One region of the Paraburkholderia sp. J41 genome, then DNA from elsewhere that is predicted to be linked to it. Evidence: riboswitches for the same ligand, from Rfam matches in the RefSeq annotation. Region 1 holds a riboswitch; the other holds the start of a gene.
What was found. Region 1 has a riboswitch for thiamine pyrophosphate ahead of U5805_RS24835 (FAD-dependent oxidoreductase). Riboswitches for the same ligand answer to the same signal wherever they lie in the genome.

Region 1 (15,401 bases):
AGCACGAGACGCGCGAAGAAGCGCGACGCGTGGCCCGCGCGCGAAATCGCGCCGATCACGCCGCGCCCGACCGAACTGATGGCGCCGATCATGAGCGGCCTCCGCCAATGCCGAAGTCCGCGTCGAGCGGGACGTTCGTCGGGTAATGGAAGCGGAACGGGCCGTCCGGCGCGCCGTCGATGAACTGGCGCACGATCGGATCGGTCGAGGCGCGCAGTTCGTCGGGCGTGCCTTCGGCCTGGACGCGGCCGTTCGCCACGAAATACACGTAGTCGGCGATGGCGAACGACTCCGGCACGTCGTGCGTGACCAGGATGGACGTGGCGCCGAGCGCGTCGTTGAGCGTGCGGATGAGGTTCGCGGTGATACCGAGCGAAATGGGGTCGAGGCCCGCGAACGGCTCGTCGTACATCATGAGTTCGGGGTCGAGCGCGATGGCGCGCGCCAGCGCGACGCGGCGCGCCATGCCGCCCGAAATCTCGGAAGGCGCGAGGTCGCGCGCGCCGCGCAGCCCGACGGCGTTGAGCTTCATGAGCACGAGGTCGCGGATCAGCTCGTCGGGCAGGTCGGTGTGCTCGCGCAGGGCGAACGCGACGTTCTCGAACACCGACATGTCGGTGAAGAGGGCGCCGAACTGGAACAGCATGCCCATCTTGCGACGCAGGGCGTAGAGGCCGTCGCGCGACTGGGCGCCGACGTCCTGGCCGCCGAACAGCACCTGGCCGCGCTGGGCGCGAATCAGGCCGCCGATCAGGCGCAGCACGGTGGTCTTGCCGCCGCCCGAGCCGCCCATGACCGCCACCACCTGACCGCGCTTGAAGCGCATGTTCAGGCCGGACAGGACGAGCCGGTCGCCGTAGCCGAAGTCGACGTCGCGCAGCTCCAGGAGGGTCTCGGAAGTTGAGGGCACGTGGCTGACAGTCCATTTACACGAAGGCGGGATTATAGGGCCATCGTGGAAAACCTGCCGTGGCGCGCCCCGCCCATTTGATGTAAGCCTTCCGGGTCCGCGGCGCGCGACGCGCGCGTTGCGGAAGCCGGAACGGCCACCCGGCGCAAGCCCCGCGCACTGGGCGCGGCGCCTCGCTCGGGCGCGTCAATTATTGCGTAAACGCATTCTGCAACGCAGCAACGGCGGCAGCCGGGTCGCCGGCCTCGGTGACGGCGCGCACCACGGCTGCGCTGCCCGCGCCCGTGGCCAGCACTTCGGGCAGCACCGCGCCGTCGATGCCGCCGATCGCCACCATCGGCACCACGCCGTCGAGCAGCTTCACGTAGCGCGCGAGCCGCGCCATGCCCTGCGGCGCCGTGGGCATCGACTTGGTGGTGGTCGCGAACACCGCGCCGCACGCTATGTAGCTCGGGCGGAAATGCAGCGCCGTCAGGATTTCGAAATAGCCGTGCGTGGACAAACCGAGGCGCACGCCCGAAGCCGCAAGCGCGTTCAGATCCGCTTCGCGCAAATCTTCCTGGCCGAGATGCACGCCGTACGCGCCCGCAGCCATCGCTTCCCGCCAGTGATCGTTGATAAAAAGTTGCGCATTGTGGCGCTGCCCCGCCGCGACGCAGCGTTCGATCTCCGCCGTGAGCGCCGCCGATTTCGGCTGCTTGCTGCGCAATTGCACCGTTTTCACGCCGAAATCGAGCACGCGCACGACCCAGTCGGCCGTCGGCAGAACGGGATAGAGGCCGAGCTTCGCCGGGCACGGCGCGAACGGCTGCGCGGGCGCGGCGGGCAAGACGGCCACGCGCGGAAAGCGCGCGATGTCGACGGGCCAGGCGTCTTGTTGCCGGTCGTCGCCGTCGCGCCAGGCGAGCGCGAGCACGAGCGCGTCGTGCGGGTCGAAGCCGCAGTCGAGGAACGCCGCCAGCGCGGGCATCCAGTCCTCGGCGAGTTCGCCTTCGAGCGCGTAGCGCTCGCCGCCCAGATGCAGCGTGACGCGCGCGGCCTTCGGGTCGGCGTGGTCGCCGTTCGCGAGCGCTTCGATCACGCCCGCGCCTTCCGTCATCCAGCGCGCGATGTGGGCGAGATGAGGCGCGGCGTCGGTGACGACGATGAGGTCGCCGCCGTTGGGCGCGTCGGGCGGCGTGAGGCAGATGCGCCAAGGCGCATGCGTGGGCGGCCAGTCGCCGAGTTTCGCGCGGATGCGCTCGGTCGCGGCGGTGAGTTCGTCGGCGGGCGGCCAGAACAGTTCGCGGTTTTTCAGTTGCAAGGTGCCGGTCATTGCTTGTCTCCATCCTGGTGCCAGAACGGCATGCCGACGACGGGCGTGCTCGCCACCGCCGCCTCGCGCTCGGCCATCGGCCCCGCGAGCCAGGCAGCGCGGCCGGCCTCCACGCCCAGCGCGAACGCGCGCGCCATCGCCTCGGGATGCGTCGCCTGCGCGACCGCCGTGTTGAGCAGCACGCCGTCGAAGCCCCACTCCATCACCTGCGCCGCGTGCGACGGCAGGCCGAGACCCGCGTCGACGATGAGCGGCACGTCGGGCAAACGCTCGCGCAGCACGCGCAGGCCGTAGGGATTGATCACGCCCTTGCCGGTGCCGATGGGTGCGCCCCACGGCATCAGCGCTTCGCAGCCCGCGTCGAGCAGACGGCGGCCGATCACGAGGTCTTCCGTGCAATACGGCAGCACCTTGAAGCCGTCCTTCACGAGCCGCGCAGCCGCTTCGATGAGGCCGACCGGATCGGGTTGCAGCGTGTAGTCGTCGCCGATCAGTTCGAGCTTGATCCAGTCGGTTTCGAAGACTTCGCGCGCCATGTGCGCCGTCGTCACCGCCTCGTTGACGGTGAGGCAGCCCGCCGTGTTCGGCAGGAGCGGCACGCCGTGACGCTTGAGCAGATCGAAAAAGCCGGCGCCCGCCGTGCCTTCGTTCATCTGGCGGCGCAGCGCGACGGTGATCATGCCGGGGCGCGCGGCGGCCATCGAATCGGCGAGCGATTGCAGCGACGGATAGCGCGACGTGCCGAGCAGCACGCGGCTCGCGAAGGTTTCGCCGTAGAGCGTGAGCGCGTCGGCGGAAGTCGTGGGAGTGGTCATGACAGTGAATCCTGGTGTGACGTCTGGCATTGCGTGAGCGCTGGAATCGGCGGAAATCGGCTTGAATTCGTGTGGATTCGCGTGATCGGCTCGAATCCGAATAAATCCGCGTGATCGGCTCGAATCCGCGAAATCGCCGTTAATCCGCGAAATCCGCACCAATCCGCGCGCATCGGCCTGGTTCGCGCGAAGCCGCGCAAGGCCGCGGCCGAACGGCGTTCAACCGCCCGCGACCGGGCTTACGACGTCGAGGCGGTCGCCGGCCTTCAACGCGCGCGCGCCATGCTGCGCGCGCGCCACGAAATCGCCGTTCACGGCGACGGCGAAAGGCGGACGCGCGCCGTAGGCGGCGAGCGCGTCGGCGACGGTCGCGTCGTCGGGCAGCGTGAGCGGCTTCTGGTTGATCTGGATGTCCATATGAATGTCGTTGGCTACTGACTGAGGATTGCTTCCCGAACTCGCGCGCAAGCCTCAAGCCGGCTCGTGCGCGCCCTGCGCATGCAGCATCTCGCCCCAGCGCGAGGCGCGGCGCCACGTTTCGAACGAATCGGCGTCGGTCACGCGCGCGTCGAACAGCGCTTGCGCGACGCGCACGGCTTCGTCGGCCACGGCGGGCGCGATCATGAAACCGTGGCGATACAGGCCGTTCAGGCGCAGCGTCGACTTGCCGTCCCAAAACAGCGCGGGACGATGATCGGGCAGCGTGGGACGGCATTGCGAATTGAGTTCGAGGATGCGCGCCTCGCCGAACGCCGGATGCACGGCGAACGCCGCGCTCAGCAATTCGAGCGCCGAGCGCACGCTCACGGGCGAGCGGTCCTCGCCCTCGATCTCGGTTGCGCCGATCACGTAGACGTCGTTTTCCTTCGGCGCCAGATAAAGCGGATAACGCGGATGCAGCAGGCGCACGGGCCGCGTGAGGCCGATGCCCGGCGCGTGTACGCGCGCGACTTCGCCGCGAATGCCGCGCAGGCCCGGCAACGCCGGCTTGGCGCCCAGGCCGCGGCAGTCGATCGTCACGCGCGCGCGCGGCAAATCGGTTTCGTCGACGCTCGTGTTCCAGTGCGTTTGCACACCGCGCTCGGCAAGCCCGGCCGCGAGCGCCGCCAGCGCCTGGCGATTGTCGAGTTGACCCTCGCCGTCGAGCAGCCAGCCGCGCGCGAAGCGTCCGGCGAGCGCCGGTTCGGCGGCGTCGATCTGCGCGCCCGCGAGCGCGACGAAGTTGGCGTCGGCCAGCTCGCGCGGCGCGTTCGCACGCACGCGGCGCTCGAACAGCGGCGCTTCGGTGCGGTCGGCGCTATGCCAGACGACGAGCGTGCCGTTGCGCTGGAAGAACACGGGCTCGGGCAGCTCGGCGAGAATACGCGGCCAGCTTTCGAGCGACGCCACGCCGAGTTCGGTGATGAGCAATTCGGCGACGGCGGCTTCGGCGAGCGGCGCGAGCATCGCGGCCGCGACCCACGCCGCGGCTTCGCTGCCTTCGGGGCCGCCGCGTTCGTACAGCGCGACGCGATGCCCCGCGCCCGCGAGACGCCACGCGACCAGACGGCCGCTGAGGCCGCCGCCGAGCACCGCGAAGTCGGGCGTGCCGCCGGCGCCGGCGCTGCTCGCGGCGCGATCGAAACGAGCGCCGCTCATGACGACGCTCCGTCACGCGACATCGGCGAAAACCGGAGCGATACGCATGCCGATACGCCGGCGCTGAACGCGAAAATGAGGGAACAAGCTGAAAAAGTGGCAGTCATCGGTTCCTTTCCATATGGGGACAACAACGTACCCAAGGACGAAACCGGCTTGCAAGGCCGACCGTGGAAGCCGTGCCGGCGCGCGAAACCCGCGAGGAAAAGCCGCGGATCGAAGCGCCGGGCTGACCGCCCGGTGGGAAAGCCGGCGCTCGCGCGAGCGCCTCATGCAACGGCGCGCAGCGAGAAATACCGGCCAAGACTTTCTGGAAACTTCCCGCGCCGGTATTACCCGGATCGGGTGCGAAGGGTCTCTCTCAGCCTCACTCGCGGCATGCCCGGCATACCGGTGAAGCACCCCTGTTTCGTCATCGGCCATTAGACCACAAAACGCGCGGCGCCCGCAAACCTCGGCGGCGCGGCGCGCGGGCTCTGGCACAATCGCCGGGAACCTCGGTTTCGGGCGGCTTTTCGCCGGCGCGGGCGGCTTTGGCCGCGCCTTCGCGCGCGTTCCGCGTCGATTCGGCGCGTGTCGCGCGCGCAGTGAGACAATGAGCGCCGAACCGCGACGCTCGCGGGACGGCCGCCGCGCGCTTTCGCTTCATCGCGCACGGCGCCGCGCGAGGCCGCCGACGCGGGTCGTCCGCAACCGGCTGTCCGCAACCGGCTGTCCGCAACCGGCCGTCCGAAACCGGCCGTACGCAGCCGGCCGTACGCCGGTCGTCCGCGCCGTTGCGGTTAAGACTCCTTTAAGCGGCCGGCGACAGAATCGCTGCAAAAAATCGCCGCCGGTCCACCATCAGGATGCACATGACCAACCAATCTTCCCGCGCCACGCCCGATCAGAACGAGCACCAGAAGATCACCGCGTGGAGCCTGATCAAACCCTACTGGGTGTCCGAGGAACGCTGGATCGCGTGGAGCCTGCTCGTCGCGATCATCGTGATGAACCTGCTCGTCGTGTACATCAACGTGCGGCTCAATAGCTGGAACGCCGACTTCTACAACGCGCTGCAAAACAAGGACGTCAAGCAGTTCCCGCATCTGCTGATGATTTTCACGGGGCTCGCGTTCGGCTTCATCATTCTCGCGGTGTACGGCCGCTATCTGCGTCAGATGCTCGGCTTTCGCTGGCGCCAGTGGCTCACCACGCGCTTTCTGAACGAATGGCTCGGCAAGGGCGCGTTCTACCGCATCGAGCGCGACCATCTCGCCGACAACCCCGACCAGCGGATCAGCGACGACCTCCAGTCGTTCGCGACCACCACGCTTTCGCTCACGCTCGACCTGCTTTCCACGGTCGTCACGCTCATCTCGTTCGTGACGATTCTCTGGACGCTCGCGGGCGCGCTCACCGTCACGCTGGGCGGCACGCCCATCGCCATTCCGGGCTACATGGTCTGGGCCGCCGCGCTCTACGCCGTGTTCGGCTCGCTCGTGATCCAGAAGGTCGGCCACCCGCTCGTGTCGATCAATTACCAGCAGCAGAAAGTGGAGGCCGATTTCCGTTTCGGCCTGATCCGCCTGCGCGAAAACGCCGAGCAGATCGCGTTCTACGACGGCATGGACACCGAGCGCAACAACACGCAAGGCCTCTTCCAGCACATCCGCGACAACTGGTGGCGCGTGATGAAGTACACGAAGCGCCTTACGTTCGTGCTGAGCTTCTACGGCCAGATCGCCATCATTTTCCCGCTCGTGGTGGCCGCGCCGCGCTACTTCGCGGGCGCGTTCACGTTCGGCGTGCTGATGCAGATTTCGCAGGCGTTCGGCACGGTGAGCGATTCGTTCTCGTGGTTCATCAACAGTTACGCCACGCTGGTCGAATGGCGCGCCACGGTGAATCGTCTGCGCGAATTCGTGCGCGTCGTGCATTCGCCGCGCCTGAAGGAAAGCGTCTCGCCGGCCACCGAGCACGGCGGCATCAACCTGCATTACGTCGACGGCAACGAACTCGCCACCGACCGCCTGAAGCTCGCGCTGCCCAACGGCACGCCGCTTTCCACCGTGCGCGACATCGCCATCAAGCCGGGTTCGCGCTGGCTCGTGCGAGGCCCTTCGGGCGCGGGCAAGAGCACGCTGATGCGCGCGCTCGCGGGGCTTTGGCCGTTCGGCGAAGGCTCGATCGACGCGCCCGTGGACGCGCGCATGATGTTCATTCCGCAGCAGAGCTATCTGCCGATCGGCACGCTCAAGGCCGCGCTCACCTACCCGTCGGCCGCCGAAACCTATAGCGACGACGAATGCCGCGAAGCGCTGCGCGCCTGCCGCCTGGAGGATTACGCCGATCGCCTGAACGAGTCGGGCCACTGGACCCGCGTGCTTTCGCCGGGCGAGCAGCAACGCCTCGCGGGCGCGCGCGTGCTGCTGCACAAGCCCGACTATCTGTTCCTCGACGAAGCCACCAGCGCGCTCGACGCCGACAACGAAGGCCGCCTCTACAAGCTGTTCGTCGAACGTCTGCCGAAGGCGGCCATCGTGAGCGTCGCGCATCGCGAGTCGCTTGCGGCCTATCACCACGAAACGCTCGAAATCGAGCGCACGCCCGAGGAGCGCGTCGCGGCATGACCGGCGCCGATCGCGTCGCGCGGCATGGCGTGCCGCGCGTCGTTCTCATCACGGGCGCGGGTTCGGGCATCGGCGCCGCGCTCGCGCGCCGGCTCGCCTCAACCGGCGTCGCGCTGATGCTGCACGCGCGCGGCGCGGACGCGGCGGCGCGCGCACGGCTCGAAGCGGTCGCCGCGCAGTGCGCCGGCCAAGGCGCGGCGTGCGCCACGTTCTGCGCCGATCTCGCCGAACCCGGTGCGGCCGCCGCGCTCGTCGATGCCGCGCTGGCGCGCTTCGGCGCGCTCGATCAGCTCGTCGCCAACGCGGGCCACGCGCAGCGCCAGACGCTCGCCGCACTCGACGCGCATTCGCTCGCGCACGCGTTTTCGGCCATGCCCGCCGCCTTCGCCGCGCTCGTGCAGCACGCGCGGCCCGCGCTCGAACGCTCGGCGTGCGCTCGCGTGGTCGCACTCAGCTCGTTCGTCGCGCACCGTTATCGCGCCGACGCGCCGTTCGCCGCCACCGCCGCCGCGAAGGCCGCGCTCGAATCGCTCGCGAAAACCGCCGCCGCCGAACTCGCGCCGCTCGGCATCACCGTGAACTGCGTCGCGCCCGGCTACACGCGCAAGGACGCGGGCCCGACGCCGGAAAACGCGCCCGCCTGGGAACGCGCCGCCGTGGCCACGCCGCTCGGCCGCGTAGCCGATCCCGCCGATATCGCCGAGCTGATCGCCTTTTTGCTCTCCCACGCCGCGCGCCACATTACCGGCCAGGTGATTCATGTGGACGGCGGCCTGACGCTGGGCTGATTGTGCGTCGGGTTTGCGCCGGTCAGCCTCGCTGATTCATGCGCATTCCGGGCGCATTCCGGGCGCATTCCGGGCGCATTCCCGCGCGCGTTTCATTCGCTCGCTATCGAATCAAGCCCGGAATCGGGCCGAAGCATCGGGCCGAAGCATCGGGCCAGGAATCAAGCGAGGCATCAAACCGAATCCAGCCCGGCCCGGCAGCGCCGACAAGACCGCCAACAAGACCGCCGACAAGGCCGCAAACCGGCCGCGCCGCCGCCGCGCGCAAATTGTTCCCTCGCAAGGGCAGCGCCTCACGCCGTAAAATACCCCGCATCCGCGCAACGCAACGGGCAACAACCGGGCAACAACCGGGCAACAACCGGGCAACAACCGGGCAACAATCGGGCGAAACCGGAACGGCGCGCGCCCGGCGCGGCGCTTCACCGCCGCCGCCTGCTTCGTTTGCCCCGCTCGCGCGAGACGCCACTGCCGTTTCGGCGGATCGTGGCGCGCACAACAACAGGGGAGACACGCGATGAGCGCTTTTCAATGGTTCACCGAGTTGAACGGCCGCGAGCGGCGCACGCTCTACGCGGGCTTCGGCGGCTATGCCGTCGACGCGTTCGACTTCATGATCTACTCGTTCCTGATTCCCACGCTGATCGCCGGGTGGGGCATGACGAAAAGCGAAGCGGGCCTGATCGCCACGAGTTCGCTGATCTCGTCGGCGCTCGGCGGCTGGCTCGCGGGCATTCTCGCGGACCGCTACGGCCGCGTGCGCGTGTTGCAGTGGACCATCGCCACCTTCGCCGTCTTCACCTGCCTTTCCGGCTTCACGCATTCGTTCTGGCAACTGCTCGCCACGCGCACGCTGCAAGGCATCGGCTTCGGCGGCGAATGGTCGGTCGTCACGATCATGATGGCGGAGACGATCCGCTCGCCGCAGCATCGCGCCAAAGCCGTGGGCACCGTGCAAAGCAGCTGGTCGTTCGGCTGGGGCGCGGCGGCCGTTCTCTACTGGGCGTTCTTCGCGCTGCTGCCCGAGGAATATGCGTGGCGCGCGTGCTTCTGGATCGGCATCCTGCCTGCGCTGTGGATTCTCTACGTGCGCCGCAACGTGAGCGATCCCGAGGTGTTTCTCGCCACGCGGCGCGCGCGCGAGAACAATGCGGGCGCCGGCAAATCCAGCCATTTCCTGCGGATTTTCGCGCCCGGGCATCTCGCCACCACGCTGCTCGGCAGCGCGCTGTGTACCGGCATGCTGGGCGGCTATTACGCGATCACGACCTGGCTGCCCACGTACCTCAAGACCGTGCGCCATCTCTCCGTGTTCAATACGAGCGGTTATCTGATCGTGCTGATCGTCGGCTCGTTCACGGGCTATATCGTCGGCGCGATCCTGTGCGACAAGATCGGCCGGCGCGCCTCGTTCATTCTCTTCGCGATCGGCTCGTTCGCGCTCGGCATGGCCTACACCATGCTGCCGATCACCGACACCGCGATGCTCGCGCTCGGCTTTCCGCTCGGCATCGTCGTGCAGGGCATTTTCGCGGGCGTGGGCGCGTATCTTTCCGAGCTGTATCCGAACGCGATTCGCGGCTCGGGCCAAGGCTTCTGCTACAACCTCGGGCGCGGGCTGGGCTCGTTCTTTCCCATTCTCGTCGGCACGTTCGCGCAGAGCATGTCGCTCGTGAAGTCGATCGGCATGGTCGCGGGCGCGGGGTATCTGCTCGTGATCGTCGCGGCGCTCTGCCTGCCGGAAACCAGGGGCAAGGTGCTCGCCGACGATGCCGCCACGGCCGCCGATTCCCGCACCGGCGCGGACGAAACCGCGCCTGCCCGCTCCGCTGCACGATGAGCCCGAACATGCTGCAATACCTCCCGTCCCTTTCCGCACGACCGGCATGAAAACGATCGTCCTCGGCGCCGGCGTGATCGGCGTCGCTACTGCGTACTATCTGAGCGAACGAGGCTGCGACGTCACGGTCATCGAGCGGGAACCGGGCGTCGCGCTCGGCACGAGCTTCGGCAACGCCGGCGTGATCGCGCCGGGCTACGTCACGCCGTGGGCCGCGCCGGGCATGCCCGCGAAGCTGCTCAAGTACCTGCTCAAACCGGCTTCGCCGCTCGTGTTCCGGCCCACGCTCGACGCCGCGCAATGGCGCTGGATCGCGCGCTGGCTGCGCGAATGCGATCTCGCGCGCTTTCGCGTGAACAAGCAGCGCATGCAGCGCATCGCGTATTACAGCCGCGAATGCCTGCACGCGTTTCGCGCCGCGCACGCGTTCGAGTACGGCCGCAGCCAGGGCTACCTGCAACTCTTTCGCAGCGAGTACGACCTCGCGCTCGCGCAACCGGCGCTCGGCGTGCTGCGCGACGCGGGCATCGTCTATCGCGAACTCGACGCCTCGGCCTGCGCGCAGGTCGAGCCCGGACTCGCGTGGTCGCGCGTGAAGCCCGTGGCCGGCATCTATCTCCCCGACGACGAAGCCGGCGACTGCGCGCGCTTCACGCGCGAGCTGCGCTCGGTGTGCGAGGCGCAAGGCGTGAATTTTCTGTTCGACACCGAAGTGCTCGCGCTCGAAGCCGCGGGCGGCAAGGTGAGCGGCGTGCGCGTGCGCGCGGTGCCGGGACGCGGCGCCGCGAACAACCGGCGCGAACGGCGCGAGTTGCGCCGGGAACTGCGCCGCGCGCCGGCCGAAGTATTGCGCCCGGCCGAATTCAACGAACCCGCCGACGCCACGCCGCAAACGCTCGCCGCGGACGCCGTGGTGGTCGCGCTCGGGGTGGAGAGCGCGGCGCTCGTCGCGCCGCTCGGCGTGCGCGTGCCGCTGTATCCGGTGAAGGGCTATTCGGCCACGCTGCCCGTGGTCGACGAACACAAGGCGCCGCGCGCCGCGCTCATGGACGAGTCGTTCAAGACCGCGATCACGCGCTTCGGGCCGTATCTGCGCGTGGCCGGCACCGCGGAACTCGGCAACCATCGCGCGACGCTGCGCGAGCAGGCGCTGCAAACGCTCATGAAAGTGCTCGACGACTGGTTTCCGCACGCGGGCGCGCCGTCTTCCGCGCAGTTCTGGGTCGGGCGCCGGCCGATGGTGCCGGACGGCGCGCCGCTGCTCGGCGGCTCGGGCGTCGAAGGACTGTGGCTCAACGTCGGGCACGGTTCGACGGGCTGGGCGATGTCGATGGGGTCGGGCCGCGTGCTCGCCGATCTCGTGACTCAACGCGCGCCGGAGATTGATCTCGACGGGCTGACGCTGGCCCGGTATCGGCGCTGAAACGGCTGGCGCCGAGCGGGCCTCACGCGAGCTTCACGGCGGCGAGCGCTTCGTAACGCGCGCCCTGCTTCGCGAGCGTGCTCGAATACAGCACGAGCGATTCGAACCGCAGCGGCGGCGGCAAGCGCGTGGCGCTCTCGATCGCGGACGCCGCAGCGGCGTCGCGCGGAAAGCGCGCGAGCGTCACATGCGGGCGAAACGCGCGCGCATCGAGCGGCAAACCGGCCGCGCTCATCAACGAACGCACGTGCGCGTCGAGCGCCGCGAACGCATCCGAACTCGCCACCACCGCGACCATCAGGCGCGGCTGCGCGCGCTTCGGCCAAACGTCGAGCATCGTGACGGGCGCGGGCGGCAGATACCGGACGTGAGCGAGCCCGCGCGCGAGCGACTCGCCCTGTTCAACCGACATCGCGCCGATAAACGACACCGTGAGATGCAATTGCGCGGGCGGCACGCGCCGCGCGTGAGGCGGCACGTCGAGCGCGGCGAGCGCGTCGCGCGAAGGCGCATCGGGCGCGAGCGCGATGAAGCAGCGGCGCCACGGCTGCGGGTGCGGGCCGGCGGATTCGCGATCGGTCGCGGGAGAGTCGGACATGATCGGCTTCTGGCGTTCGCGCGAGACGGAAGCGGTCATGGTAGCGCGCGCGGGAAAACCGCGTCGGGCCGCGCGCCGGACGAAAAAAAACCGGGCGGCCTTTGCAGGTGCCCGGTTCGACGGTGCGCCGCCCGTTCATCGCTTCATCGCTTTATCGCTTCATCGCGAAGCGCGCGGACGGCGCCAGAAACCCGATTGCGGCTGGCTAAGGTTAAGGCTGTCCCTTTAACGCGGCAATTCCGTGCTGCCCATCAGATACGCGTCGACGGAGCGCGCGCACTGGCGGCCTTCCCGGATCGCCCACACCACGAGCGACTGGCCGCGGCGCATGTCGCCCGCCGTGAACACCTTGTCCACCGACGTGTAATACGCCTTGTCGCCTTCGGTCGAGGCGCGCACGTTGCCGCGCGCATCCTTCTCCACGCCGAACGCTTCGAGCACCGGCGAAACCGGCTGCGTGAAGCCCATCGCGAGCAGCACCAGATCGGCTTTCAGTTCGAACTCCGAATCCGGCACTTCGACCATCTTGCCGTCCTTCCACTCGACCCGCGCGGCGATCAGCTTCTCGATCTTGCCGTTCTTGCCTTCGAGACGCTTGGTGGCCACCGACCAGTCGCGCGAGCAGCCTTCCTCGTGCGACGACGACGTGCGCAGCTTGACCGGCCAGTACGGCCACACGAGCGGCTTGTTCTCGGCTTCGGGCGGCTGCGGCAGCAGTTCGAACTGCGTGACGCTTTTCGCGCCGTGACGGTTCGACGTGCCCACGCAGTCCGAACCCGTGTCGCCGCCGCCGATCACGACCACGTGCTTGCCCTTGGCGAGCAACTGGTTCGGCAGCTTGTCGCCGGCGTTGACCTTGTTCTGCTGCGGCAGAAACTCCATCGCGTAGTAGATGCCTTCCAGCTCGCGGCCCGGCACCGGCAGATCGCGCGGCGTTTCCGAACCGCCCGCGATCACCACGGCGTCGAACTGCTCCTTCAGCGCTTCCGGCGAGATGGTTTCCTTCGCCGTGTTGCCGATGTAAGCGGGCAATTCGCCCTTGCCGACGAACACGTTGGTGCGGAACGTCACGCCTTCGGCTTCCATCTGGCGCATGCGGCGGTCGATCAGCCACTTCTCCAGCTTGAAGTCGGGAATGCCGTAGCGCAGCAGGCCGCCGACGCGATCGTTCTTCTCGAACACGGTCACGTCATGACCGGCGCGCGCGAGTTGCTGCGCGGTGGCGAGACCCGCGGGGCCGGAACCGACCACGGCGACCTTCTTGCCGGTCTTGTGCTTCGCGACTTGCGGCGCGACCCAGCCTTCGGCCCAGGCCTTGTCGATGATCGCGTGCTCGATCGACTTGATGCCGACCGGGTCGTCGTTGATGCCGAGCGTACACGCCGCTTCGCAGGGCGCCGGGCAGATGCGGCCCGTGAACTCGGGGAAGTTGTTGGTCGAATGCAGGACTTCGATCGCGTTCTTCCAGTCCTGGCGGAACACGAGGTCGTTGAAGTCCGGGATGATGTTATTGACCGGGCAGCCGTTGTTGCAGAACGGAATGCCGCAGTCCATGCAGCGCGCGCCCTGGATCTTCGCGTCGGCGTCGGAGAGCGCCGCGACGAATTCCTTGTAGTGCTTCACGCGCGTGAGCGGTGCTTCGTACGCCTCATGCTGGCGCTCGAATTCGAGAAAACCGGTTGCCTTACCCATAGGGCTCTCGTCTATCTAGTCTGTTCGCGAAAATCGCGGTGTGGGGGACCGCGCCCGCCGCCGCATCAGTGAGCGCGGCGGGCGCTTCGTCTGTTCAGTCGTCGGCGTGAAATTACGCGGCCAGCTCTTCCTGGTTCGCCTTCTTCGCGCCGATTTCGCCCAGCGCGCGCTTGTATTCCGTCGGGAACACCTTCACGAACTGGCGGCGCGCCGCGTCCCAGTTTTCGAGCAGCGCCTTGGCGCGCGGCGAGCCCGTGAACTGGAAGTGACGCTCGACGAGTCCCTTGAGCAGCGCTTCGTCGGTCTGGCCCGCGTGCCACAGCGCGCGGTCGACCGTGCGTTCCTGTTCGGCCTGTTGCAGCACCGGATCGAGCGCGACCATCGCCTTGTTGCACTTGCCGGCGAACGTGCCTTCGGGGTCGTACACGTAGGCGATGCCGCCCGACATGCCCGCCGCGAAGTTGCGGCCCGTTTCGCCGAGCACGACCACCGTGCCGCCCGTCATGTATTCGCAGCCGTGGTCGCCCGTGCCTTCGACCACCGCCGTCGCGCCCGAGTTACGCACCGCGAAGCGCTCGCCCGCCACGCCGCGCAGGAAGGCTTCGCCTTCGAGCGCGCCGTACATCACCGTGTTGCCGCAGATGATGTTTTCCTCGGACTTGCCGCGGAAGTCGTTGGTCGGACGAATGATGATGCGCCCGCCCGAGAGGCCCTTGCCCACGTAGTCGTTGCCGTCGCCCACGAGATCGAGCGTGATGCCGCGCGCGAGGAACGCGCCGAAGCTCTGGCCCGCCGTGCCCTTCAACTGGATGTGGATCGTGTCTTCCGGCAGGCCGTCGTGGCCGTACTTCTTGGCGACGACGCCCGAAAGCATCGCGCCCACGGTACGGTTCACGTTGCGCACCGGCTGGATGAACGAGACGTGCTCGCCCTTCTCGATCGCGGCGCGCGCCTTGTCGATCAGCGTGTGATCGAGCGCGCGGTCGAGACCGTGATCCTGGGTGTCGACGTGCTTCTTCGCGACTTCGGCGCCCACTTGCGGCTGATAGAACACGCGCGAGAAGTCCAGACCCTTCGCCTTCCAGTGCTCCACGCCGCGGCGCGTGTCGAGCAGATCCGCGCGGCCGACCAGATCGTCGAACTTGCGAATGCCCAGTTGCGCCATGATTTCGCGCACTTCTTCCGCGATGAAGAAGAAGAAGTTGACGACGTGCTCGGGCTGGCCCGAGAACTTCGCGCGCAGCACCGGGTCTTGCGTCGCGACGCCGACCGGGCAGGTGTTCAGGTGGCACTTGCGCATCATGATGCAGCCCTGCACGACGAGCGGCGCCGTCGCGAAGCCGAATTCGTCCGCGCCGAGCAGCGCGCCGATCACCACGTCGCGGCCCGTCTTCATCTGGCCGTCGGCCTGCACGCGAATGCGGCCGCGCAACTGGTTCAGCACCAGCGTCTGCTGCGTTTCCGCGAGACCCAGTTCCCACGGCGTGCCCGCATGCTTGAGCGACGAGAGCGGCGAGGCGCCCGTGCCGCCGTCGTGACCGGCGATCACGACGTGGTCGGCCTTGGCCTTCGCCACGCCGGCCGCCACCGTGCCCACGCCCACTTCCGACACCAGCTTCACCGAAATCGACGAAACCGGGTTCACGTTCTTCAGATCGTGAATCAGTTGCGCGAGGTCCTCGATCGAGTAGATGTCGTGGTGCGGCGGCGGCGAAATGAGGCCCACGCCCGGCACCGAGTAACGCAGCTTGCCGATGTACTCCGAAACCT
Region 2 (15,401 bases), on a different contig from region 1:
CGCGCTCGCGGGCTGGATTCACTATGCGACGCGCCCGCGCGAAGGCGCGGGCGCTCGGGCTTCGTCGGCGCAATAACGCGGCGCCGCAAGCGTGCCGGTTTTTACGCGAATTACTTGTCGAGCAGGTCGCTCATGTCGTCGGCGTGCTCCTCTTCCACCGCGAGAATTTCCTCGAAGATGCGGCGCGTGGTCGTGTCGCCGTCGCCGAGATACTGAATGATCGAGCGATAGCTCTCGATCGCGATGCGTTCGGCGATCAGATTCTCGCGGATCATGTCCTCGAGATTCTTGCCTTCCTTATACTCGGAATGCGAACGCTCGCTCAGGTTCGCGGGCGAGAAGTCGGGCTCGCCGCCAAGCTGCACGATGCGCGCGGCGAGCATGTCGGCGTGCTGCTGTTCTTCGTTCGCGTGCTCGAGAAACTCCTGCGCCACGGCTTCGGACTCGATGCCCTTCGCCATGAAATAGTGGCGCTTGTAGCGCAGCACGCACACGAGTTCCGTGGCAAGCGAATCGTTGAGCAACTTGAGCACGGTCTCGCGATCGGCGCCGTAGTTCTCCGTGACGGGACCATCCTCGAGATTGCGGCGAGCTTCCTCGCGTACGCGCTTGAGATCGAATTCATACGAGGCGTGGGTAGTCGACATCTCACTCTCCTTCGAACGTTAGTGCCTGTGTGGGGTGGATAGGCATGCTGGGGAATTCGCACACGCCGTCCGTCGCGAGCCGCTTTGCAGCCGGTTGCAATTCGGTTGCAATTCGGCCGCCGTCGACGGATCGAACGTGTCACGCTTGACGTGCAACGCATATGCAACGCTTGCACGTTTTCGCGTCGATTCCTGGGCAGGCGCGATGCCGCGACGGTGATTCGCCATGAGGCTGCTCCCCGCCACGCCGCGTCGCGCCGACATCCGCCTAGCGCAAACGCCGGACCCGGCCTTGCAGCTATCTGATTCCAACCTTTCAGGCACGCCCCGTGCGCAAGCAAGGGTTCCTAGACACCGTGGAGAACACGCTCATGAAACGCCTGATTGCCCTCTTTCTTGTTACCGCTTCGATCGCCGGCCTCTCGGCCTGCAATACGATTGCGGGCGCCGGCGAGGACGTTTCCGCTGGCGGCCACGCCGTCACGAACTCCGCCGAAAAGGCGAAGTAATCGGGCTCGAGACGGTGTTATCGCCGGCCCCCGAATGCGCGGCGTTGTAATGTGCGCATCGGGGATGAAAGCCGGCCAGATGTGAAAGGCGAAAAGCCACGCAAGCCACGCGAACGGCCGCGCCGCGAAGCAATTCGCGGCGCGGCCGGACGTATTTGCGAAGTGGGACGGATTTGCTGCGGAAGTGCGGCGGATTTGCGAACGCCTGTTACGCGATCGCGTTAAATCGTCACGCGATTCCCTCACGTCCGCCTGGTGCGCCGCCGGTCGTCGAAGGCAAACGACAGTCCGACGCTCCCCAGGATCAGCACGGTCGCGACGATGGTCGCCCGCGTGATCGGCTCGCCGAGAAATAGCGCGCCCAGCGCCACCGCCACGACCGGATTCACGTACATGCAACTGCTCGCCACGAGCGGGCTCGTGTGGCGAATCAGAAAGCCGTACGCGACATACGCGGCCATGGTGCCGATCAACATCAAGTAGAAGAACGCGGCCAGCGGCAGAAAATGCAGCTCGCCCATGCGTTCGCCGCTGATCCACGCGACCGCCGTGGAGATCGCGCCGCCCAGGCCAATCTGCAATGCCGTGGCGATGAAGAGATCCTTCGGCAACGCGAGGCGTCCCGCGAGATGCGCGCCGACAGCCCAGAACAGCGCGCCGCACAGTATGGCGAGACAGCCGCCCGGCGTGCCCGACGCGCCGCCGCCCCGGCTCAGAATTGCAATGCCCACGAGCCCGAGCGCGATCGCGCCCCACTCCGCCTTCGCCACGCGCCGCCCGGAAAGCGCGGCGATCATCGTGGCGAACAGCGGCACGGTGGCCACCATGACAGCGGCCGTGCCGGTGCCGACCGTGCGCATGCCATAGGCGAGCATGCCGCTCGACAGACCCACGAGCATCGTGCCGACCACGCCCGCGTTGCGCACTTCGACGAGCGCGGGCATGACGGGCCGGCGGCGCAGCGCGAACACGAACAGGCCAATGCCCGCGAGCAGATTACGCAAGCCCGAAAGCAGGAGCGGCGGAAACGATTCGAGCGCGACGTGGACGGCAAGGTAGGTCGATCCCCACACGAAATACACCACGCCGAGCGCCAGCGCGACCTGGCCGCCGCGCGATTGCGGCAAACGCGCCGAGCGCGCGAGATGCCAGAGCATCGCCCCGGCTTGCAGCGCGCCGGCGGCGAAACGTGTGGCCAACCGGCGCGACCTGACGCGAAACGACGCCGTCATGACGCGGCACCCAGGGGAATCACGAAGGGAACGGAGCGCGGGCGTCCCGGCGAGAACGCGGCGGGACGAGTAAAGCTCGACGGCATGGTGCGGGAGCGAGAAGTACGCGGAAAACCGGATGAACCGAAGCAAACAAAATAAACGACGCGCACGCCGCACGGTCTAATAACGACATTGCCGCGCGCGAGCGCCACGCATTATGCAGCATCGCCCGGCGTTGCGGACGCTTTCATCCGCCTTTATGCGCGGCGGTTGCCAGCACGTAAAGCGGGACTATTTTTGAGAAATTTGCGCGGCCGTGTCATCGCGCATGCGGGGATCGTCGAAAGAAGCTTGAGGCGAGCGAAAAGCCCTGGTGGGATCAGGCGTCCGTCTTGCGCTGCCTGAGTTGGATCGTGCTAGGATCGTTCGTTCTTTCGCCTGGCTTTCACGCTTGATTTCCCCCTAAAACCCGACTTCAAGACCACGTAACAATCGCTCTCATGCCGCAGTCCGCTTCTTGCCGCTCGCTTGCCACCTCGCCGCGCTTCACGCGCGGCGTGCCGGCGCGCGCGCAAGACCGCGCCAACGGCATGAGGCCCGCGCGGGCGGGCAACGCCGGGCGACACCGCATCGCGCCGCCGGCGCCGCTCGCCCTGGCGGACCTCATGGCCTTCGCGACCCAGACGTCGCCGCACGTTCCTCACGCACCGCTTCACGCCGCCCGGCGTCCGCGCTGAACCGCCTCCCTCGCCGCACCGGAGCCGTTCGGTCGGGCGCCGGGCCGATCCCACACGTCCGCTGTTTCATCGCCTCTGCTTACGCCTTATCCGTCGCCGGAAGGAGAATCGTCATGTCATCCCGAAAAATGCGCTACCTCACCGAACTCGATCTTGCACGCCTCGAAAAGAGCGCGGCCGAACCCGGCGCCGCCGCCGCGCGCCAGGCGATGCTCGACGAGTTTCTCGAACGCGCCGAGATCGTCGAGCCGCGCAACGTGGCCGCGAACATCGTCACGATGAATTCGCAAGTCACGCTCGCGAACGACCGCGGCGAAGCGCTCACCTACACCGTCGTCTATCCGCAGGGCGCGAACGTCGAAGAAGGACGCCTCAACGTGTTTTCGCCGGCGGGCCTCGCCCTGCTCGGCGCGAAGCGCGGCGACACGGTGCGCTTCACGACGCCGGGCGGCGCCGTGGAAACGCTCAAGATCGAGCGCATTCTGTTCCAGCCCGAAGCCGCCGACGACTTCTCGCTGTAAGACGGCGCCCGCGAGGCGCCTGGCACATTTCGCGCGCGCCGGCACTTGCCAGATCGTCGCAGCGCGGTGTATCGTTTGGCCTTGCTTACGCGGGGGTCCTGCGTCATGCGCCGCATCGAACGAAAGTCGTGCAGCGTATCGCGCGGGTGAGAAATACCCTTTGAACCTGATCTGGATAATGCCAGCGCAGGGAAGCGTCCGGACTTCGCACCTCATTCGCGCCTCATCCTTCAAAGCGAAGTCCGTCCACGTTCCGTCTCGTCTCCTGCTAAGCGTCGTTCCCACAATGCTTTGCATGGAGAGACCGGCATGAACGCCAATCCCAAATTCATTTCCGCCACCGCGCACGTCGACGAAGCCGCCATCGCGCCGCTGCCCAATTCGCGCAAGGTCTACGTGACGGGCTCGCGGCCCGACATCCGCGTGCCGATGCGCGAAATCACCCAGGCGGACACGCCCACGGCGTTCGGCGGCGAGAGGAATCCGCCGATCTACGTCTACGACACCTCCGGCCCGTACACCGCCCCCGAAGCGAAGATCGACATTCGCGCGGGTCTGCCCGCGCTGCGTCAGGCGTGGATCGAGCAGCGCGGCGACACCGAAGCGCTGCCGGGCCTCTCCTCCGATTACGGCCGCGAGCGCGCCGCCGATCCGGCCACCGCCGAGCTGCGCTTTCCGGGCCTGCATCGCACGCCGCGCCGCGCGAAAGGCGGCAAGAACGTCACGCAGATGCACTACGCGCGCCAGGGCATCGTCACGCCCGAGATGGAATACATTGCGATTCGCGAGAACCAGCGCCGCGCGGAATACCTCGAAAGCCTCAAGTCGAGCGGCCCCAACGGCGAAAAGCTCGCCAAGATGATGGGCCGCCAGCACGCCGGTCAGGCGTTCGGCGCGGCGGCGTTCGGCAAGGACGCGCTCAAGGAAATCACGCCCGAGTTCGTGCGCGAGGAAGTCGCGCGCGGCCGCGCGATCATTCCCGCGAACATCAATCACCCGGAGAGCGAGCCGATGATCATCGGTCGCAACTTCCTCGTGAAGATCAACGCGAACATCGGCAATTCGGCGGTGACGTCCTCCATCGGCGAGGAAGTCGACAAGATGACGTGGGCGATCCGCTGGGGCGGCGACACGGTGATGGATCTGTCGACCGGCAAGCACATTCACGAAACGCGCGAGTGGATCGTCCGCAACTCGCCGGTGCCGATCGGCACGGTGCCCATTTATCAGGCGCTCGAAAAGGTCAACGGCAAGGCCGAGGACCTCACGTGGGAAATCTTCCGCGACACGCTCATCGAGCAGGCCGAGCAAGGCGTCGATTACTTCACGATCCACGCGGGCGTGCGGCTGCAATACGTGCCGCTCACGGCCAACCGCATGACGGGCATCGTCTCGCGCGGCGGGTCGATCATGGCGAAGTGGTGCCTCGCCCATCACAAGGAATCCTTCATTTACGAGCATTTCGAAGACATCTGCGAAATCATGAAGGAATACGACGTGAGCTTCTCGCTGGGCGACGGCCTGCGTCCCGGCTCGATCTACGACGCCAACGACGAAGCGCAACTGGGCGAACTCAAGACGCTCGGCGAACTCACGCAGATCGCGTGGAAGCACGACGTGCAGGTGATGATCGAGGGCCCCGGACACGTGCCGATGCAGCTCATCAAGGAAAACATGGACCTGCAACTGGAATGGTGCGACGAAGCGCCCTTCTACACGCTCGGGCCGCTCACGACCGACATCGCGCCGGGCTACGACCACATCACGTCGGGCATTGGCGCCGCGATGATCGGCTGGTTCGGCACCGCCATGCTCTGCTACGTGACGCCGAAGGAACACCTGGGCTTGCCGAACAAGGACGACGTGAAGGAAGGCATCATCACGTACAAGCTCGCGGCGCACGCGGCCGACCTCGCCAAGGGGCATCCGGGCGCGCAGGTGCGCGACAACGCGCTCTCGAAGGCGCGCTTCGAATTCCGCTGGGAAGATCAGTTCAACATCGGCCTCGACCCGGACAAGGCGCGCGAATTCCACGACGAAACGCTGCCGAAGGATTCCGCCAAGGTCGCGCACTTCTGCTCGATGTGCGGCCCGCATTTCTGCTCGATGAAGATCACCCAGGACGTGCGCGACTTCGCCGCCAAACAAGGCATGAGCGACGACGAAGCGTTGAAAAAGGGCATGGAAGTCAAGGCCGTCGAGTTCGTCAAGCAAGGCGCCGAGATTTACCACCGCCAATGAACCCGCTGCGGCGCGGGCGCGCGTGAAACATTTTTTAACGACTCCGACAACTCGTTGACAAGCGCATACACCCGGAAACGGATCGCTTGCCTAGCATGGGTGTACTGGAGGTGCGAAGTGCGCGCGAGCGCATGACGCGCCGCACGGCGCACTGCCCATCTGTCAATCAAGGAGTCCAATAATGAAAACGCTCGCTCGCACGCGCACCTGGCGCACTTTGGTCACGGCGGCTTCGCTCGTCGCCGTGCTCGGCAGTCTTTCCGCCTGCGACAACATGTCGAGACGCGACCGCGATACGGCGATCGGCGCGGGTGTCGGCGGCGTCGCGGGCGCGGCGCTGGGCGGCAGCGCGCTTTCGACAGTCGGCGGCGCGGCCGTGGGCGGCATCATCGGCAATCAGGTCGGCAAGTAATTTCTGCCGCCATGCCGCGAACGGGCGGCGCAGCGCCCTGCAACGCCGCGCCGCCCGTTCGCACCTAGGCGCTTTCGAATCCCGACGATCCGTGTTGCAACGAGCGGCGTCGAACACGCCGCTTTGAAACAATCCGTTATTCAGTGCGTTGCCCGGCGTTAACGCGCGGCAACACAAAGCGCGTGCTTCGGGCGTAAGCTCATCCGGTTATGTCGGAGAGTTCGCCATGAAGCACTCGAAACTGCCGTTGATCGCCGCCGCAGGCGCCTTGCTTGCGCTTTCCGGCTGCTATTACTACACGCCGTACGGCTATTCGCCCTACCCGTACTACTATGGCGCGACGGTGCCGGCCGCAGGCACGCAGCAGGAAACCGCGGCCTCGCGCACCGCCAGCCCGAATCCCGCGCCCGCCGCCGTTCCGGACGCCCAGTATCCGGGGCCACTGTATCCGAATCCGCCCGTCGCGCTCGCCGTACCCGCCTGGTCGGCGTGGCCGGGCTATTACCCCGGTTATTACCCGGCTTATCCGGCCTACCCGTATGCTGCCGCGTATCCGGCCACCTACCCGGCTTACGGCTACGGCTATGGCTGGGGCGCGCCCGCCATCTCGTTCGGCTTCGGCTACTGGAGCGGCGGCGGGCACTGGGGCGGTGGCCATTGGGGTGGCGGCCACGGGGGCGGCGGCTGGCACGGCCATCGTTGAGCCTTTGCTTTTGCGGCTTCCCACGCCGCTTCACGCGCACGAGCTACGCACAAGCCACGCGCAAACCACGCGCAAACCACGCACAAGCAGCCGTCGGGCACGCCGCGAAACAGTGCCCGACCGTAGTTTCCCTCTCTTGACGCCTCGCCCACGTTTTCTATCCTCGAAAAGCGCTTCGGGGATTGAAGTACGGCCTTAATAAGCTGACGACGCGCCCCCGGCGCACGCGCTGCACCGCTGCGCCGATTCGAACCAGCACAAAGGAGACGTCATGTTCCACCAGTTGTTGACTCCCATCGGCAATTCGCTGCTGTTTTCCTTCCTCGTGGCCGTGCTACCCATCGTGACAGTGCTCGCCATGCTTGGCTGGGCGCGCCGCCCGGCGTGGCAGGCGTCGCTCGCGGGCCTCGTGGTCGGCCTGCTCGTCGCGGTGCTCGGCTGGCAGTTTCCCGTCGGCCTCGCCGTCGATTCGGTGCTCGCGGGCGCGGTGTTCGCGCTGTGGCCGGTCATGTGGATCGTCGTCACGGCCATCCTGCTCTACAACATCGCGCTGCGCTCGGGCCGCTTCGCCGCGTTTCGCATGTGGCTGCTCGACAACCTGCCGAACGACCGGCGCATTGTGCTCGTCGTGATCGGCTTTTCGTTCGGCGCGCTGTTCGAAGGCATTTCGGGCTTCGGCACGCCGATCGCCATCACCAGTTCGCTGCTCATCATGCTCGGCTTTCCCACGCTCGAGGCGCTCACCTTCACGCTGATCTTCAACACGGCGCCGGTCGCATTCGGCGCGCTGGGCGTGCCGATCACGGTGCTGGGCGCGGTCACGCACCTCCCCGCCGACCTGCTGGGCCGGATGGTCGGCCGCCAGTTGCCGTTCTTCGCGCTGCTGCTGCCGTTCTACGTGATCGCCATTTACGCGGGCGTGCGCGGCATGCTGCGTATCTGGCCGGTGCTACTGGTTTCGGGCGGCAGCTTCGCCATCACCCAGTTCGTCACGGCGAACTACATCAACTACAGCCTCACCGACGTGCTCTCGTCGCTCGTCTCGCTGATCCTCACGATCCTGTTCCTGCGTGTCTGGAAACCCGCGCCCGACACGCGCTTCGCGATCAAGGTGGACCGCGCGAGCGAGGTGCGCGGCAGCGTCTCGGGCGCGCAAGGGTGGTATCCGTGGATCATCGTCGCGGCCGTCGTCATCATCTGGACCGTGGCCAAGGTGTTCGCGATCGGCGACGTAAAAGTGCCGTGGCCCGGCCTCGACAAAGCCGTCTACATCACGCTCTACAAAACGCCCTACGGCGCGATCTGGGACTTCCAGCCGCTCGCGACCGGCACCGCGATTCTGGTGGCGGCAATCATCACCGCGTTCGTCGTGCGCCTGAAACCGGCCGACTTCGTCGCGGCCATCGGCGACACCTGGGTCCAGACGCGCATCGCCATTCTCACGGTCGCGACCATCGTCGGACTCGCGTTTCTCATGAACTACTCGGGACTCACGTACACGCTCGGGCTCGGCGTGGCCTCGGTGGGCGCGTTCTTTCCGCTGGTTTCGGCGTTCCTCGGCTGGGTCGCGGTGTTCCTCTCGGGCAGCGACACATCGGGCAACGCGCTGTTCGGCAATCTTCAGGTCGTGGCCGCGCAGCAGCTCAATCTGAACCCCGTGCTGATGGCGGCGACGAACTCGTCCGGCGGCGTGATGGGCAAGATGATCTCGCCGCAAAATATCGCGACGGGCGTTGCGACCACCGAACTCAAGGGCCAGGAAGGTCACGTGTTCGCCAAGACTTTCAAGCACTCGATCCTGATGACGGTGCTCCTCGGCATACTCGTGTGGCTACAGCAAAATGTGCTGACGTGGATGATTCCGCATTGAATTTACGCGGATGCCGCGCGCCGCGCGGACCGTACACGCAGAAAAAAGCCCGCTTGGAGCGGGCTTTTTTTGTCGATCGAGAGACCGGGACGGCGCTTACTGCACGCCTAAATGCACGCCTTAATGCACGTGTTAATGCAGTTCGTCCACCACGAGGCTCATGATCTCGCGCGCGGGACGCGACGAGTCGACCTGACCGTTGTCGTCGACGATCGCGATGCGCGTCTGGTTCTCGGTCACGGCGCGCACGTTGAGCTTGTACAGCTTCGCGACCTTTTCCTTGCGGCCGTGGAAGATCTGGTTCCAGAAGCCTTGTTCCGCCGAGGTCATGTCCTTCGGATCGACGTAACGCACGTAGTAAATGCCCTTCGAGCGATCGCGGTCGTCCACCGTGAAGTTGCCGCGGTCGAGCGCGATGCCCACCCGCACCCATGCGCGGTCGTAGGACTCGCCGAGCGTGAGTTCGGTCGACGAATACTGGCCCGAGGCGGCGTCCGTGCCCGAGCCGGAGCCGGTTTGCTGGCCCGCCGCCACGACGTTTTGCGCGGCGATGGAAGCGGCCGCGACGTCCGGGGCCTTTTTGGGATTGCCCTTCGCGTCGGCTTCCGCCGCGATCTGCGCGTCGGGCACGCCCGGCTTCGCGCGCGCGAGCGTGACCATGAGGCGCTTGAGATATTCGGCTTCGAGCGCAGGGTCGTTGGGCTTCGGCACCCACTTGCTCGAGTCGTTGTTGGTGCCCGAAAGCTGCTCGCTCAGGCCCTTCTGGCTGATGAACACGTAGGTGCCGCCCGAGGGCGACGTTTCGAGGCGCGTGCGGTACTTGTTACGCTCGGCGGTCACGTACGAATTGCCCGTGGCCCACGACAGCGTGTTGCGGATAATGCCGTCGCTGATCTTCGGATGGGTTTCGTTCCAGTCCGTTTCCATCACGCCCTTGTCGCGCTGGTCGACCACGAGCAGAAAGCCCTGTTCCTGCCAGAAGCGGCGCACCTGCGCCCACACCTGGTCGGGCGTGCGGTTGTCGACGACAAGCCAGCTTTCCGTGCCGTCGCGCTGGATGTGCATGCCCGGAAGCTGCGGCAGCACCTGGGTCTGGTCGGACGGCGGCGCGTCGGCCTGGGTCTGCTTGAGCGACGACAGCGAGGTTTCTCCGCCCTGCGGCGCGAGCGTGCGCTGGTCCGACGTTTCGTCGAGCATGTTGGGCGGCACGGCCAGCGAGGCCTGTTTCGCCTTGGCGTCACTACGGTAATCAATCTTGCCCGGCGTCGGCGAGCTGCAGCCGGCGACCAGCCCGCCCGCCATCAGGAGCGCAGCAGCGCGCGTGGCAAGACGTTGATGAAAATCACTCATGTTTCGGGTAATCCCTCGGCTACGCCACGGCCACCTTCCGTGGATCAATCAGCCATTTTACCGGGCCAGGCGCCCGCTGTGCAAAATCCGCAACAGATGAACGTTTCGCGTCATGACAGGCGGCGCCGTGCGGCCGTCCTGCCGCCATCCCGCAAGGCGCTCGTGACGCCGATGTAACGTTCGTCAACAATTAACCTGCTTTCCCGCGCTCGCTTCGCGCCATTATTTTCCCTTTTCAATCAAAACGATAGAAGGCCGGCGCGCCAAAACTCCGCTTCGCGCGGTGCCGCCATGACGGCATAGGTGGCTTGCGCCGCAGGGCCGGTGCTAATTTTTTCCGCGAAATCTCAAAAAAGCAGTTCACAACAGCAGCACCGGAGAGCGTCATGAACACTTACAGCCTCGCCAAGGCGGGCCGGGCCGTGGCTCGCGCCTGCGCGTCTTGCGGCCGCATTCACGACCAGACTCACGGCCGCGCTCGCGGCCAGGTCTGCCGCCTGGCCTGCGGCATCGCCTGCCTGAGCCTTGCCGCCGCCCCTGCCTGCGCCGCCCTCGGCGGCGCGCCCATGCTGCCCGCCGGCGCCGCCTCGCGCACGCTCGCGAACGGCGCGGCCCGCGTCGTCAGTTATGTCGACGAGGCGGGCACGAGCATCAACGAATACGTCGCGAGCGCGAACGGCACCGTCTTCGCCTACACGTGGCAAGGCCCGGCGCGGCCCAATCTGGACACGCTGCTCGGCCCCTCGGCGGCCGACTGGCGCAACGCGGCCGCCGCCCTGCGCGCCGCCGACCGCGACGACCTGCACGCCGCGCGCGTGGTGGGCGCGAGCGTAATCGTGGAAACGGGCGGCCACATGCGCGCCTACATCGGGCGCGCATGGCTGCCGCAAGCGCTGCCGGCGGGAATCGGCGAAGGGGATTTGCAATGAGCGCGCGCTTTCCGGCGATCCGGTCATTGCCCGCCGTGCTCGCGCTCTGCGCCGTGGTCGCCGCGTGCGGCGGCGGCTCGAACGCGAGCAGCGCCGGCGCGGCGACCAGCGCGGGCGGCAGCGCCGCGCCCGCGAGCGCCGCCAGTGCCGCCGGCGCAAGCGCACCCGGCGCCCCCAGCGCACCCAGCGCGGCGAGCACGGCGAGCGCGGCTTCCGCGCCGAGCGCGGCTTCGGCGCCATCCGCCGGCACGAGCGGCACGGTCACGCCGTCGACCACACCCAACGTGATGCCCGTCACCGTCGCCGCGACCCCGACCTCCACGCGCAACATGCTGATGGCGAGCGTGACCGTCTGCGTGCCGGGCACCGCGACCTGCGCAACCGTCGACAACGTGCAGGTCGACACCGGCTCGCAAGGTCTGCGTCTGTTGGCGTCCGCGCTGCCCGCCGGCTTCGCGCTGCCCGCCGTGCCGGCCGGCGCGGGCACCGATCCCGCGGGCGCGTGCGCGGCATTCGGCACCGGCTACACCTGGGGCGCCGTGCGCAGCGCCGACGTCAAGCTCGCGGGCGAGAACGCCGCCGCGCTGCCGATCCAGTTGATCGCCGATCCGGCCGTGGGCGGCGCACCCTCGGGCTGCGCGGGTCTCGGCCTCGCGATGACGAACGCGACGGCGCTGCGCTCGAACGGCATTCTCGGCGTCGGCCCATTCAGCGCCGATTGCGGCGCGGCCTGCGTCAACGCCCCGCTGCCGTCGTGGTACTACGCCTGCGGGTCGGGCGGCTGCACGCCCAGCGCGCAACCGCTCGCGCAGCAGATCAGCAATCCCGTCGCGGCGTTCGCCACCGACAACAACGGCGTGCTGATCGACCTGCCTGACGTTCCCGACGGCGGCGCCTCGGCGGTGACGGGGCAGCTCGTGTTCGGCATCGGCTCGCAGGCGAACAACGCGCTCGGCAGCGCGACCGTGCTGCGCGCCAACAGCGTGACCGGCTACGTGCGCACGATCACGTCGGACGGCGCCGTCTATTCGCGCAGCTATCTCGACAGCGGCTCGAACGCGTTCTACTTCAACAACGCGGCGCTCACGCGCTGCGGCTTCTGGTATTGCCCGAGTTCGCCGACGAACCTCGGCGCGACGATTCTCGGCATCGACAACGCGAGCGCCGCCGTGAGCTTCGCCGTCACCAGCTCGTCGACGCTGTTCGCCACCGGCAACTGGGCCTTCGACAATCTCGCGGGCTACAACGGGAGCGCGTTCGGCTGGGGGCTGCCCTTCTTCTTCGGGCGGCGCGTGTTCACGGCGATCGAGGCACAGGCCACGCCCGCCGGCAACGGGCCGTATTTCGCGTTCTGAGTTTTCGCGCCGGAAAGCCGGAAGCGCCGAAGGCCCCTTGCGGGGCCTTCGTGAGCGATGCGGCGAGCGTTCGGCAAACTGCCGGCGCGCGCGGGCTTACTCGTCGGCGTCGGGATCGGGCGTGGTGCGCGCGAGCTTGGCCGGCGTGAGCCAACGGAACGAGGCAATGCCGCCCGATTCGTCGAACGTGCATTCGGCCGCCGCCAGCGTGCGCGGCGGCTTCTTGAGGCCGAGCTTCTGGGCGAGCACGGCCACGGGCGTGGTGGGCTTCGCCTCCGGCGTCGAGCCGTTGGCCTCCGGCGCCGTGGGCACCGCCATCACGCCGGGCAGCGCCGCCGCCGCGGGCGTGGACGTGGACGTGTAGGTCGAAACATCACGACGCGCCGGCGTGCCGTAAGCGGCATCCGACGCCGGCACCGCCGCTACGGACGACGCCGCCACAACATCCGAAGCGCCCGAGGCACCCGATGCCGCCGCTGCGCCCGACGCCGCATAGGCGGCGGCCGGGTTGTCGAGGCTGCCTTCGACCACGACGCGCGCGCCGCGCCAGTTCGTAGCGCTATGCGAAACGGCGAGGTCGCCCATCGACAGATCGGCGAGCCGGTTGCGCATTTCCTCTTCGCACGCGTTGGGGTTGCGGTACTGGGCCGCGCAGCCCGCGAACAGGGTCGTGGCGGCCACGAGGGCGGCGAGGCAGGCGTTGCGTGGGTTCATCGCGGTTCCGGTTTTCAGGCTGCGGCAATTGTAGCGTAAGGGCCGGGCAATCCCTGAGCCGGCCGCAGGCGCGCGCGAATGGCCGCGCCGGCCTGCTATCATCGCCGCTGTATATCCGTACAGTGCCGCGCGTGCTTTCCGACTCTCCCGATCCGTTCTATTACCTCGCGAACTTCGAGCGCGCGCTCGCGTGGCTCGGCGCGCGCTGCGCCGATCTGTTCGACGACGCCGAGCGCCGTTTCGCCGCGACCTTCCCGTTGCTGCCGCGTTCGGCGCGCGCGCTGTTCGTGCGCATGCTGATGCGCAAAGGCCCGCATTTTCGCGCGAGCCGGCTCGATTACGCCGAGATCGGCTGCCCGCGCGCGGCGGCGGCGGCGCTCGTCGCGGCGGGCTGGCTCGACGGCGCGCCCGCGCTCGACTTCGAAACGCTCGCCGCGCTCGTGACGAAAGCGGAATTGCAGGCGCTGGCAGCGCGACTCGAACTCGCGCCCGAGGCGCACGCCGCGCGTGCCACGCGGGCCGCCACGCTCGGCGCGCTCACGGCGCACCTTTGCGGCAGCACTGCCGCGACCGGGGTGCGCGACTGGCACGCCTGGTTCCCCGCTTCGGCGGACACCGTTTGGCATTTCAAGGCGGCGCCGCTGTGCGAACGCCTGCGCCTGATGTTCTTCGGCAATCTGCGCCAGGACTGGCGCGAATTCGTGCTCGCCGATCTTGGCGTGTTCCGCTACGAAACCGTCGCTTTCGACGCCGCGTCGCGCGCGTTCCAGCATCGCGGCGACATCGACACCTGGCTCGCGTTGCGCGACTGCCGCGAGACGCTCGAAGCCGCCATCGCCGACGAAGCGCCCATCGTCCCGCCGATCGAAACCGCGCTCGCCACGCTCGACGCCCTCGCCGCGCGCACGCATGCGAATCCGTGGCTGCGCGAGCGTCATGACAAGCTGCGTCACGCCGCCGGACTCGCCGCCGAGCGCGCGCGCGAGCCCGAACTCGCGTGGCGCGCTTACGCCGGCAGCGCTCACGCCGAATCGCGCTACCGGCGCGTGCGCGTGCTCGAACAACTCGATCGGCGTGAAGAAGCCGTGGCGCTCGCGCGCGCGATTGCCGCCGCGCCCGCGAACGAGGAGGAAGCGCAGCGCGCGGCGCGCACGCTCGGGCGTCTCACGCGCGCGCGCCGCGCGGCTTCGCCCGTCGCGCCCGGCTTCGCGAACCTCGAACTCGTGCTGCCGGCCGCGCCGCACGGCGTGCGCGTGGAGGAAGCCGCGCGGCGCGCGCTCGCCACGCCCGACGCGCCCGTGTTCTATGTGGAAAACACGCTCATCAACGCTCTGTTCGGCTTGCTGTGCTGGCCCGCGCTGTTCGCGCCGCTGCCCGGCGCGTTCTTTCATCCGTTTCAGCGCGGTCCCGCCGATCTGCATGCCGCCGATTTCGCCGCGCGCCGTGCCGCGCATTTCGACGCTTGTCTCGCGGAACTCGAAAGCGGCGCGTATCGCGATTCGATCTTGCGGCGCTACGCCGAGAAAAACGGCGTTCAGGCGCCGTTCGTCGCGTGGGGCGCCTTGAACGACACGCTGCTCGCGCTGGCGCTCGATTGTTTTCCGGCCGCGCACCTGCGCCTGTGGTTCGAGCGGCTGTTGCGCGAACCGGTGGCGAACCGCAGCGGCTTGCCCGACCTCGTGCGTTTCCGGCCGATGAACCCAAGCGACGGGCAAACCGGCGAGCGGCGCTACGAACTGATCGAGGTGAAAGGCCCCGGCGACCGCTTGCAGGACAACCAGCGCCGCTGGCTGGCGTATTGCGCGGCGCACGGCATGGCCGTGACGGTGCTGCACGTGCGCTGGCCGGAGAGCGTCGAACCGCCGTCCGGTGCGGCCCTCGAAACCGGTCACGCCGGCGCGCCATGAGCTACACCGTTGCCGTGCGCACGCTTTGCGAATTCACCGCCAAACGCGGCGATCTCGACCTGCGCTTCACGCCCTCGCCCGACGCAAGCGAGGGCCGCGCGGGTCACGCCGCGATCGCCGCGCGCCGTCCGGCGGGGTACGAAACGGAAATCGCGCTGAGCGGCACCTACGGCACGCTCACGGTGCGCGGCCGCGCCGACGGCTACGATCCGGCGCGGCGGCGGCTCGAAGAGTTCAAGACCTATCGCGGCGACCTCGACGCCATGCGCGAAAACCAGCGCGCGCTGCACTG

Region 2: it holds a riboswitch for thiamine pyrophosphate, as region 1 does, so the genes downstream of both, thiC (phosphomethylpyrimidine synthase ThiC) here and U5805_RS24835 (FAD-dependent oxidoreductase) in region 1, are expected to answer to the same signal.

What each region holds. Positions count from the first base shown of each region.
Region 1 is NZ_CAJMZE010000030.1:41,800-57,200, forward strand. It holds gene mlaE (lipid asymmetry maintenance ABC transporter permease subunit MlaE) at 1-92, opposite strand, end outside; gene U5805_RS24815 (ABC transporter ATP-binding protein) at 89-910, opposite strand; gene thiE (thiamine phosphate synthase) at 1,101-2,225, opposite strand; gene U5805_RS24825 (thiazole synthase) at 2,222-3,040, opposite strand; gene thiS (sulfur carrier protein ThiS) at 3,260-3,457, opposite strand; gene U5805_RS24835 (FAD-dependent oxidoreductase) at 3,512-4,678, opposite strand; TPP riboswitch at 4,980-5,094, opposite strand; gene U5805_RS24840 (ABC transporter ATP-binding protein/permease) at 5,533-7,290, shown strand; gene U5805_RS24845 (SDR family NAD(P)-dependent oxidoreductase) at 7,287-8,078, shown strand; gene U5805_RS24850 (MFS transporter) at 8,596-9,918, shown strand; gene U5805_RS24855 (D-amino acid dehydrogenase) at 9,965-11,341, shown strand; gene thpR (RNA 2',3'-cyclic phosphodiesterase) at 11,364-11,939, opposite strand; gene U5805_RS24865 (hypothetical protein) at 11,938-12,168, shown strand; gene U5805_RS24870 (glutamate synthase subunit beta) at 12,165-13,631, opposite strand; gene U5805_RS24875 (glutamate synthase-related protein) at 13,744-15,401, opposite strand, start outside.
Region 2 is NZ_CAJMZE010000036.1:36,880-52,280, reverse strand. It holds gene U5805_RS26780 (MFS transporter) at 1-76, shown strand, start outside; gene U5805_RS26775 (ferritin-like domain-containing protein) at 111-647, opposite strand; gene U5805_RS26770 (entericidin A/B family lipoprotein) at 1,019-1,156, shown strand; gene U5805_RS26765 (EamA family transporter) at 1,399-2,313, opposite strand; gene U5805_RS26760 (GreA/GreB family elongation factor) at 3,221-3,628, shown strand; TPP riboswitch at 3,710-3,839, shown strand; gene thiC (phosphomethylpyrimidine synthase ThiC) at 3,938-5,869, shown strand; gene U5805_RS26750 (glycine zipper 2TM domain-containing protein) at 6,051-6,281, shown strand; gene U5805_RS26745 (hypothetical protein) at 6,508-6,984, shown strand; gene U5805_RS26740 (L-lactate permease) at 7,256-8,854, shown strand; gene bamC (outer membrane protein assembly factor BamC) at 8,987-10,204, opposite strand; gene U5805_RS26730 (DUF2844 domain-containing protein) at 10,591-11,133, shown strand; gene U5805_RS26725 (DUF3443 domain-containing protein) at 11,130-12,488, shown strand; gene U5805_RS26720 (hypothetical protein) at 12,585-13,202, opposite strand; gene U5805_RS26715 (VRR-NUC domain-containing protein) at 13,334-15,109, shown strand; gene U5805_RS26710 (ATP-dependent DNA helicase) at 15,106-15,401, shown strand, end outside.